2 regions of the Xanthomonas sontii genome follow, and region 2 is predicted to be linked to the other one. Evidence: riboswitches for the same ligand, from Rfam matches in the RefSeq annotation. Region 2 holds a riboswitch; the other holds the start of a gene.
What was found. Region 2 has a riboswitch for cobalamin ahead of metE (5-methyltetrahydropteroyltriglutamate--homocysteine S-methyltransferase). Riboswitches for the same ligand answer to the same signal wherever they lie in the genome.
Positions count from the first base shown of each region.

Region 1 (3,403 bases), 380 kb from region 2:
GTCCTCGCTCACCGGCAGCAAGCCGGAACAGTACGCCCAGTTGCTCGACCAGGCCCGTGCCCTGGTCGCCGGGGAGCCCGACCGCATCGCCAATGCCGCCAACCTGGCTGCGCTGGTGTATCACGCGCTGCCGCGGCTGAACTGGGTCGGTTTCTACTTCTACGACGGCAAGGAACTGGTGGTCGGCCCGTTCCAGGGCCTGCCCGCGTGCGTGCGCATTCCGCTGCACAAGGGCGTGTGCGGTGCGGCCGCCAGCAGCGGCCAGACCCAGCGCATCGACGACGTGGAGGCGTTCCCCGGGCACATCGCCTGCGATGCGGCCTCGCGATCGGAACTGGTGGTGCCACTGCTGCGCGACAGTGCGCTGGTCGGCGTGTTCGACCTGGACAGCCCCGACCTCGCCCGCTTCGACGCCGACGACCAGCGCGGCCTGGAAGCGATCGCCCAGGTCTTCGTCGACAGCCTGCGATGAGTACCACCAAGCTGCGCAACATCGGCCCCAAGAGCGCGGCCTGGCTGCGCCAGGTCGGCGTGCGCACGCAGCAGGACCTGGAGGCGGCCGGCGCGGTCGGCGCCTTCGTCAGGGTCAAGCGCGCCGGCTTCAAGCCCAGCCTCAACCTGCTGTATTCGCTGGAAGGCGCGCTCAGCGGCTGCCACTGGCAGGAACTGTCCGAGGCACGCCGCGCGCAGTTGCTGGGCGAACTTGAGATCGCAACGGCGGCGCTGCCGGCGCAGCGCGGCCTGCCGGTCGCCGGGCCGGTGGCGACCACCCACTTCGACCGCGACGACACGCGCGACGACGACGCTGCCGACGGCGCCTACGCGCACGACACGCACGACACGCCGATGGGCGACCGGCACGGCGACGACGACGGCCACGGCACTCACGCCGACTGAGCCGCGCAGCCAGCGGCGATCGCGTACAATCGCGCCGCTTCAAGGTGACCCACCGGCTCCGGCCAGCGGGTTGAAACGGGAAGCCGGTGCGTCTTGCGACAAGGCCGGCGCTGCCCCCGCAACGGTAAGCGATCCGCGCTGACGACCTGCGCCACTGTGCCCTGGGCATGGGAAGGCGTCGCAGCCGGGAGGTCCGCCTCCCCGATCGCGAGCCCGGAGACCGGCCTTGCAGTTCACTGGTTGCGATGCGGAGGGCGTCGCGGCGTGCCGCGCCGTGTCCGGCGCCGTCCGCTTGCACCTTCCGTTCGCGACTCCCTTGCCGTCACAGCGCGCAGCCGCGCGCCGGAGTTGCCACCCATGTCGTCCCGCCTGCTTTCGGTCGCGATCGCGTCCGCCCTGTCCCTGCCCGCGCTGGCCCACGCCGCCGATGCCGCCACCGACCTCGACCAGGTCCTGGTCACCGCCACCCGCACCCAGATTTCGGTGGAGGACAGCGTGGTGCCGGCGCAGGTCATCGACCGTGCCGAGATCGAGCGCAGCCAGGCCACCTCGCTGGCGCAGCTGCTGCAGGGCCGCGCCGGCATCGGCTTCTCCAACCAGGGCGGCCTGGGCAAGCTGACCACGCTGAACCTGCGCGGCAGCGAGTCGGACCACGTGCTGGTGCTGGTGGACGGCGTGCGCATCGGCTCGGCCAGCGCCGGCCTGGCCGCGTTCCAGGACCTGCCGCTGAGCCAGATCGAGCGCATCGAGATCGTGCGCGGCCCGCGCTCGAGCCTGTACGGCTCCGACGCGATCGGCGGCGTCATCCAGATCTTCACTCGCCGCGGCGGCCAGGGCTTCCAGCAGAACCTGAGCCTGGGCGGCGGCAGCCACGGCCTGCGCGAGGCCGGCGCCGGCTTCAGCAACCGCGGCGAGCGCGGCTGGCTGGCCGTGCAGGGCGGCTACCAGAAGACCGACGGCATCAATGCCTGCAACGGCTCGGCCACGCTGTTCGCCGGCTGCTTCGTCGACCAGCCCGACCGCGACGGCTACCGCAACGTCTCGCTGAGCGCGCGCGGCGGCTACGCGCTGACCGACACGCTGCGCATCGAAGGCCAGGCGCTGAACATCGACAGCCGCAACGAGTACGACGGCGACGCGCTGTTCGCCGGCAACGAGGCCGACAACACCCAGCAGGTGTTCAGCGGCAAGCTCGACTGGACGCCCTCCGATCGCCTGCACCTGGCCGCGCAACTGGGCCGCAACGTCGACGACGCCGACAGCTACTACCGTGCGCCGGGCGCACGCACCCGCAGCTTCGTCAGCACCTTCGACAGCCGCCGCGACACCGCCGCGCTGCAAGGCGACATCACGCTGGCCGAAGGCCATCTGCTCAGCGTCGGCAGCGACTGGCAGCGCGAGCACGTTGCCAGCAGCACCGCCTTCGACGTCGACAGCCGCGACAACACCGGCGTGTTCGCCGAGTACCAGGGCCGTTTCGGCGCGCAGCAGGTGCAGGCCAGCGTGCGCAGCGACGACAACGAGCAGTTCGGCGAGCACACCACCGGCAGCCTCGGCTGGGGCCTGGCGCTGGACCATGGCCTCAAGCTCACCGCCAGCGTCGGCACCGGCTTCAAGGCGCCGACCTTCAACGACCTGTACTACCCGTTCGCCGGCAATCCGGAACTGAAGCCGGAGCGCTCCAAGAGCGGCAACCTCGGCATTGCGCAGTATGCCGACAGCTGGAACTGGACCTTCAACGCCTACGAGACCCGGGTGAAGGACCTGATCTCCTACGACGCGGTCAGCTTCCTGCCGGTCAACGTGGACGAGGCGCGCATCCGCGGCGCCGAACTGACCGGCTATGCGTTGCTGGCCGGCTGGGAACTGTCGGCGCAGCTGAGCCACACCGACCCGCGCAACCGCAGCGACGGCGGCAACCGCGACAACTGGCTGGCGCGCCGCGCGCAGAACACCGCGCGCCTGGACGTGGACCGCGGCATCGGCCCGGTCAAGCTCGGCGTCAGCGTGTTCGGCAGCGGCCACCGCTTCGACGACGCGGCCAACCGCGTGCGCCTGGCGGGCTACGGCACCGTCGACCTGCGCGTGGAGTACGCGTTCACCCCGGACTGGACGCTGCAGGCCAAGGCCAGCAACGTGTTCGACCGCGACTACCAGACGGTGAACTGGTACAACCAGCCGGGTCGCGAATACGCGCTGACCCTGCGCTACGCGCCGGCAGCGCGCTGAGCCGGCGTCCCGCGCTGCGCCGATGGCGTGGCGCGGGACGACAGTGCGGAAACCACGCGTCTTTTTTTGTAGGAGCGGCTTCAGCCGTGATCGGCTTTCCCGGGAAAGCCTGTCGCGGCTGAAGCCGTTCCTACGAAAGGCGGCATGTGCGAACACAGCGGATATAGATGCGCGCATTCTCAAAGCAGACATGCGCGACGCACGCACACGTGGTCACTCGCGATAAGACCGCTGGCTGCCGAACGCAAACAGCCTCCCTCGTGCTCATGCATCGCGG
Region 1 covers NZ_CP132342.1:75,473-78,875, forward strand. Annotated here, with positions in the region: gene RAB70_RS00305 (GAF domain-containing protein) at 1-472, shown strand, start outside; gene RAB70_RS00310 (TfoX/Sxy family protein) at 469-897, shown strand; cobalamin riboswitch at 923-1,141, shown strand; gene btuB (TonB-dependent vitamin B12 receptor) at 1,255-3,126, shown strand.
Region 1: another riboswitch for cobalamin. It lies ahead of btuB (TonB-dependent vitamin B12 receptor); the one in region 2 lies ahead of metE (5-methyltetrahydropteroyltriglutamate--homocysteine S-methyltransferase).

Region 2 (3,403 bases):
GTCATGATCGAATGCCCGCGCATGGAGATCCTAGGACGTGATCACGAGCCACCCGTCTTTACTGGACCAGGGCACATCAAGGTCGGCCAGGACAAGCGTATCCGTTTTGTCATGCACGGCACTCCACGTGACGGATCCGATGCCTTTAAAAGGATAGTCCTAGCCCAGAAGTATCCGCATGACATCCGGCACCAATTCAGGATCAATGCGACTGCATACGATGGAACAGAGTGGTCGGGAGGGTGGACTAAGCTGACTTTGGGCGAAGAGGCAGCAAATATCTGGCAGCTATCCGGCCCCATACACAGCCTTCACACAGACTCCACAGGGTTCGGGGTCGCCAAGAAGAGCGGTGTTGAGCTGGTATTTGATCGATCTTTGCGGCTACCGATACCCATGAACATGGTCAAGACCGTGCTTCGGGGCGACAAGCAGGTCTTTTGGGCACGAAGCTCAGGCACTAAAACCATCAATGTGCTGGATGCAGAGATTGAGTTCTTCCTTTCACCTGAGCACGAACATGTCTGGGCCGTGGCGAATACCACCCAAAATTTCCCACATCCGCATCTGGAAAACTGGCTCAGCGAACCCCTGAATCTACTGCTTGGTGAAATTGTCGTGCCGAGCCTATGTGCCCGGAATTTCGGCGACGGCAGGGCCTTTATCAGGTTCCGCCCATCACCGTGGAAACCAGCAACCACGCTGACTGCCAGCATCTTGCGCGAAGATCCGCTTGTAGCCGACGAGCGCTTTTGGAACCTGTACTGCGACATCCTGACGATAGTTGCCACAGCTCGAGACGCCGATGGTCACCCAAACTTCGAGGCGCATCCACTGACTCAATACTACTGGGAGATCGTCCAAGCAAGCGGGGGCTCCAACTGGGTCCTTTGCATGACGTTGGCCAGCACGGTCGAAGGCATCGCAAAAGCGATGTTCTCTGAGACAGAGTGGAAGGCCGACTGGGCAACCAGCGAAGTCGATAGCCTGAAGCAGATTGTCAAGGACTGGAAAGGCGATAGCAACCTTCGCAGCAGAGTCCTGGACTACCTCAATGGATTCAAGAAAAAGGGCATCGCCAAAGTTCTGAAATCGCTGGTTGAACAAGGAATTGTTACTTCTGACCAAGTCGATGCATGGAGTCGCATCCGTAATTCCTCGATGCATGGCGACATGGTTCTTCCTTGGTCGGATGAAGACCAAGAAGGTCGCATCATCAATCTGATCGAGCTCACGCACAGGCTGAGCGAGGCTTACATCAAACGCGAGTTAGGCAAAGTCACTGCATAGGCAACTTCCTAAAACTTAACCACAACGGTTACAGCGCGAATTTTGCCCTTCATCCGGACAACGGACAGGCGGAGTTGCTCGGAGCCCACGAGGTTGCGAGCGGCATGCCCGCGTTGCAAAGACGCTGTCGGTCTGGAGTGCGGTCGCAGCGTATTGAGGACAGCGAGTGACTTTCGTCCGGGAAACATTCGCGCGCAACATTGGCCTGGCGCGCTGTTGTGTGCACAGATCGGCATGACGATTTCCTAGGCTGGATGAGAGTGGGATCTGGACTGCTGCACTACCCCGTTACGCCGTAATCAGGCGTATGCGTATCTGGCGATGCCTGCGATCAGGGGCAACGACTCATCCATGATGTGAAACCCAACGCATCACGTGGCACCGACGCTTGACCGCACGCCGCATCCAGCCTATCGTGCGCTCGCCGAAGGTATTCATCGCTTCATTCGGATGAAGGGATGGATTTAAACGGGAATCCGGTGACGGCCGGCGCCGCAAGCGCCTGCCCATTCCGGAGCTGCCCCGCAGCGGTGAATGGAAACGACCTCCGTCAATGGCACTGGGCCGGCGCATGCCGGCCTGGGAAGCGACGGACAGTAGGTGCGCAGCCGGCACGGTGCGTGTGTCCATCAGCCCGAATACCGGCCCCGGCCGGAGGACCCTGCGTCCTCCGATTCGACCTGGCGCCTCCGCGGGGAGGTGGCCGGACCGCGACCCGGCCTTGCGCCGCGCCGCGCCGTCCGCCTGCCCGCGCGGTACCGGTTCGCCCGCGGGGGCGAAGGTCGCTGGCGTGGCGGGCGGTCCGTGCAAACGGGACGCGCGGCGCGCGGTTCCTTCGTTCCTCAATGCCCTTGAACGCAATGAGGAAACGCAACATGACGATCGTGACCAACCTGGGCTTTCCGCGCATCGGTGCGCGGCGCGAGCTCAAGCAGGCGCTGGAACGCTACTGGCGCCGCGACATCGACGGCGCGCAACTGCAGGACACCGCACGCGAACTGCGCCAGCGTCACTGGCAACTGCAACGCGAGGCCGGGGTGGACGTGCCGCCCAGCAACGACTTCAGCCTGTACGACGCGATGCTCGACACCGCGTTCCTGTTCGATGCGATCCCGCAACGCTACCGCGCGCTGGCCGATGCCGATCCGTTGGCCGGCTACTTCGCGATGGCGCGCGGCACCCAGGAAAACGGCCTGGATCTGCACGCGTTGGAAATGACCAAGTGGTTCGACACCAACTACCACTACCTGGTGCCAGAGCTGGCGCGGCGCCAGCACTTCCGCCTGCGCGGCGACAAGCCGGTGGTGGAGTTCCTGGAAGCCAAGGCGCAGGGCATCCAGACCCGGCCGGTGCTGATCGGGCCGGTGACCTTCCTGGCGCTGTCCAAGACCGTGGACGGCAGCGACCGCTGGGCGCTGCTGGACAGCCTGCTGCCGGTGTACGCCGAACTGCTGCAACGCCTGCATGCGGCCGGCGCCGGCTGGGTGCAACTCGACGAACCGGCGCTGGTGCTGGACCTGGACGAGGCCGCACGCGCCGCCTATGAGCGTGCCTACGCCTTCCTGGCGCAAGCGCCGCGGCCGAAGCTGCTGCTGACCAGCTACTTCGGCGAACTGGGCGACAACCTGGAACTGGCGATGGCGTTGCCGGTGGACGGCATCCACGTGGACCTGGTGCGTGGCGTGGCGCAGTTGGACGCCGTGCTGCAGGCGCTGCCGGCCGGGCGCGTGCTCTCGGCCGGCCTGGTCAACGGCCGCAACGTGTGGCGCACGCCGCTGGACAACGCGCTGACCCTGGCCCGCTACGCCGCCGGCCATGTCGGCCGCGAGCGGCTGTGGCTGGCGCCCTCGTGCTCGCTGCTGCACGTGCCGGTGGATCTGCAGCAGGAGACCAGGCTGGACCGCGAACTGGTCGGCTGGCTGGCCTTCGCCAGGCAGAAGCTGCAGGAACTGCGCACCCTGGCCGATGCGCTGGACGACCAGCCGCAGGCGCAGGCGGGGCTGGACGCGGCGCGCGATGCGTTGGCCAGCCGTCGCGCCTCTGCGCGCGTGCATCGCGCCGAGGTGGCGCGGCGGGTGGACGCGCTGACCGACGACGCCGGCCGCCGGCAGTC
Region 2 covers NZ_CP132342.1:452,614-456,016, forward strand. Annotated here, with positions in the region: gene RAB70_RS02065 (hypothetical protein) at 1-1,290, shown strand, start outside; cobalamin riboswitch at 1,702-1,955, shown strand; gene metE (5-methyltetrahydropteroyltriglutamate--homocysteine S-methyltransferase) at 2,166-3,403, shown strand, end outside.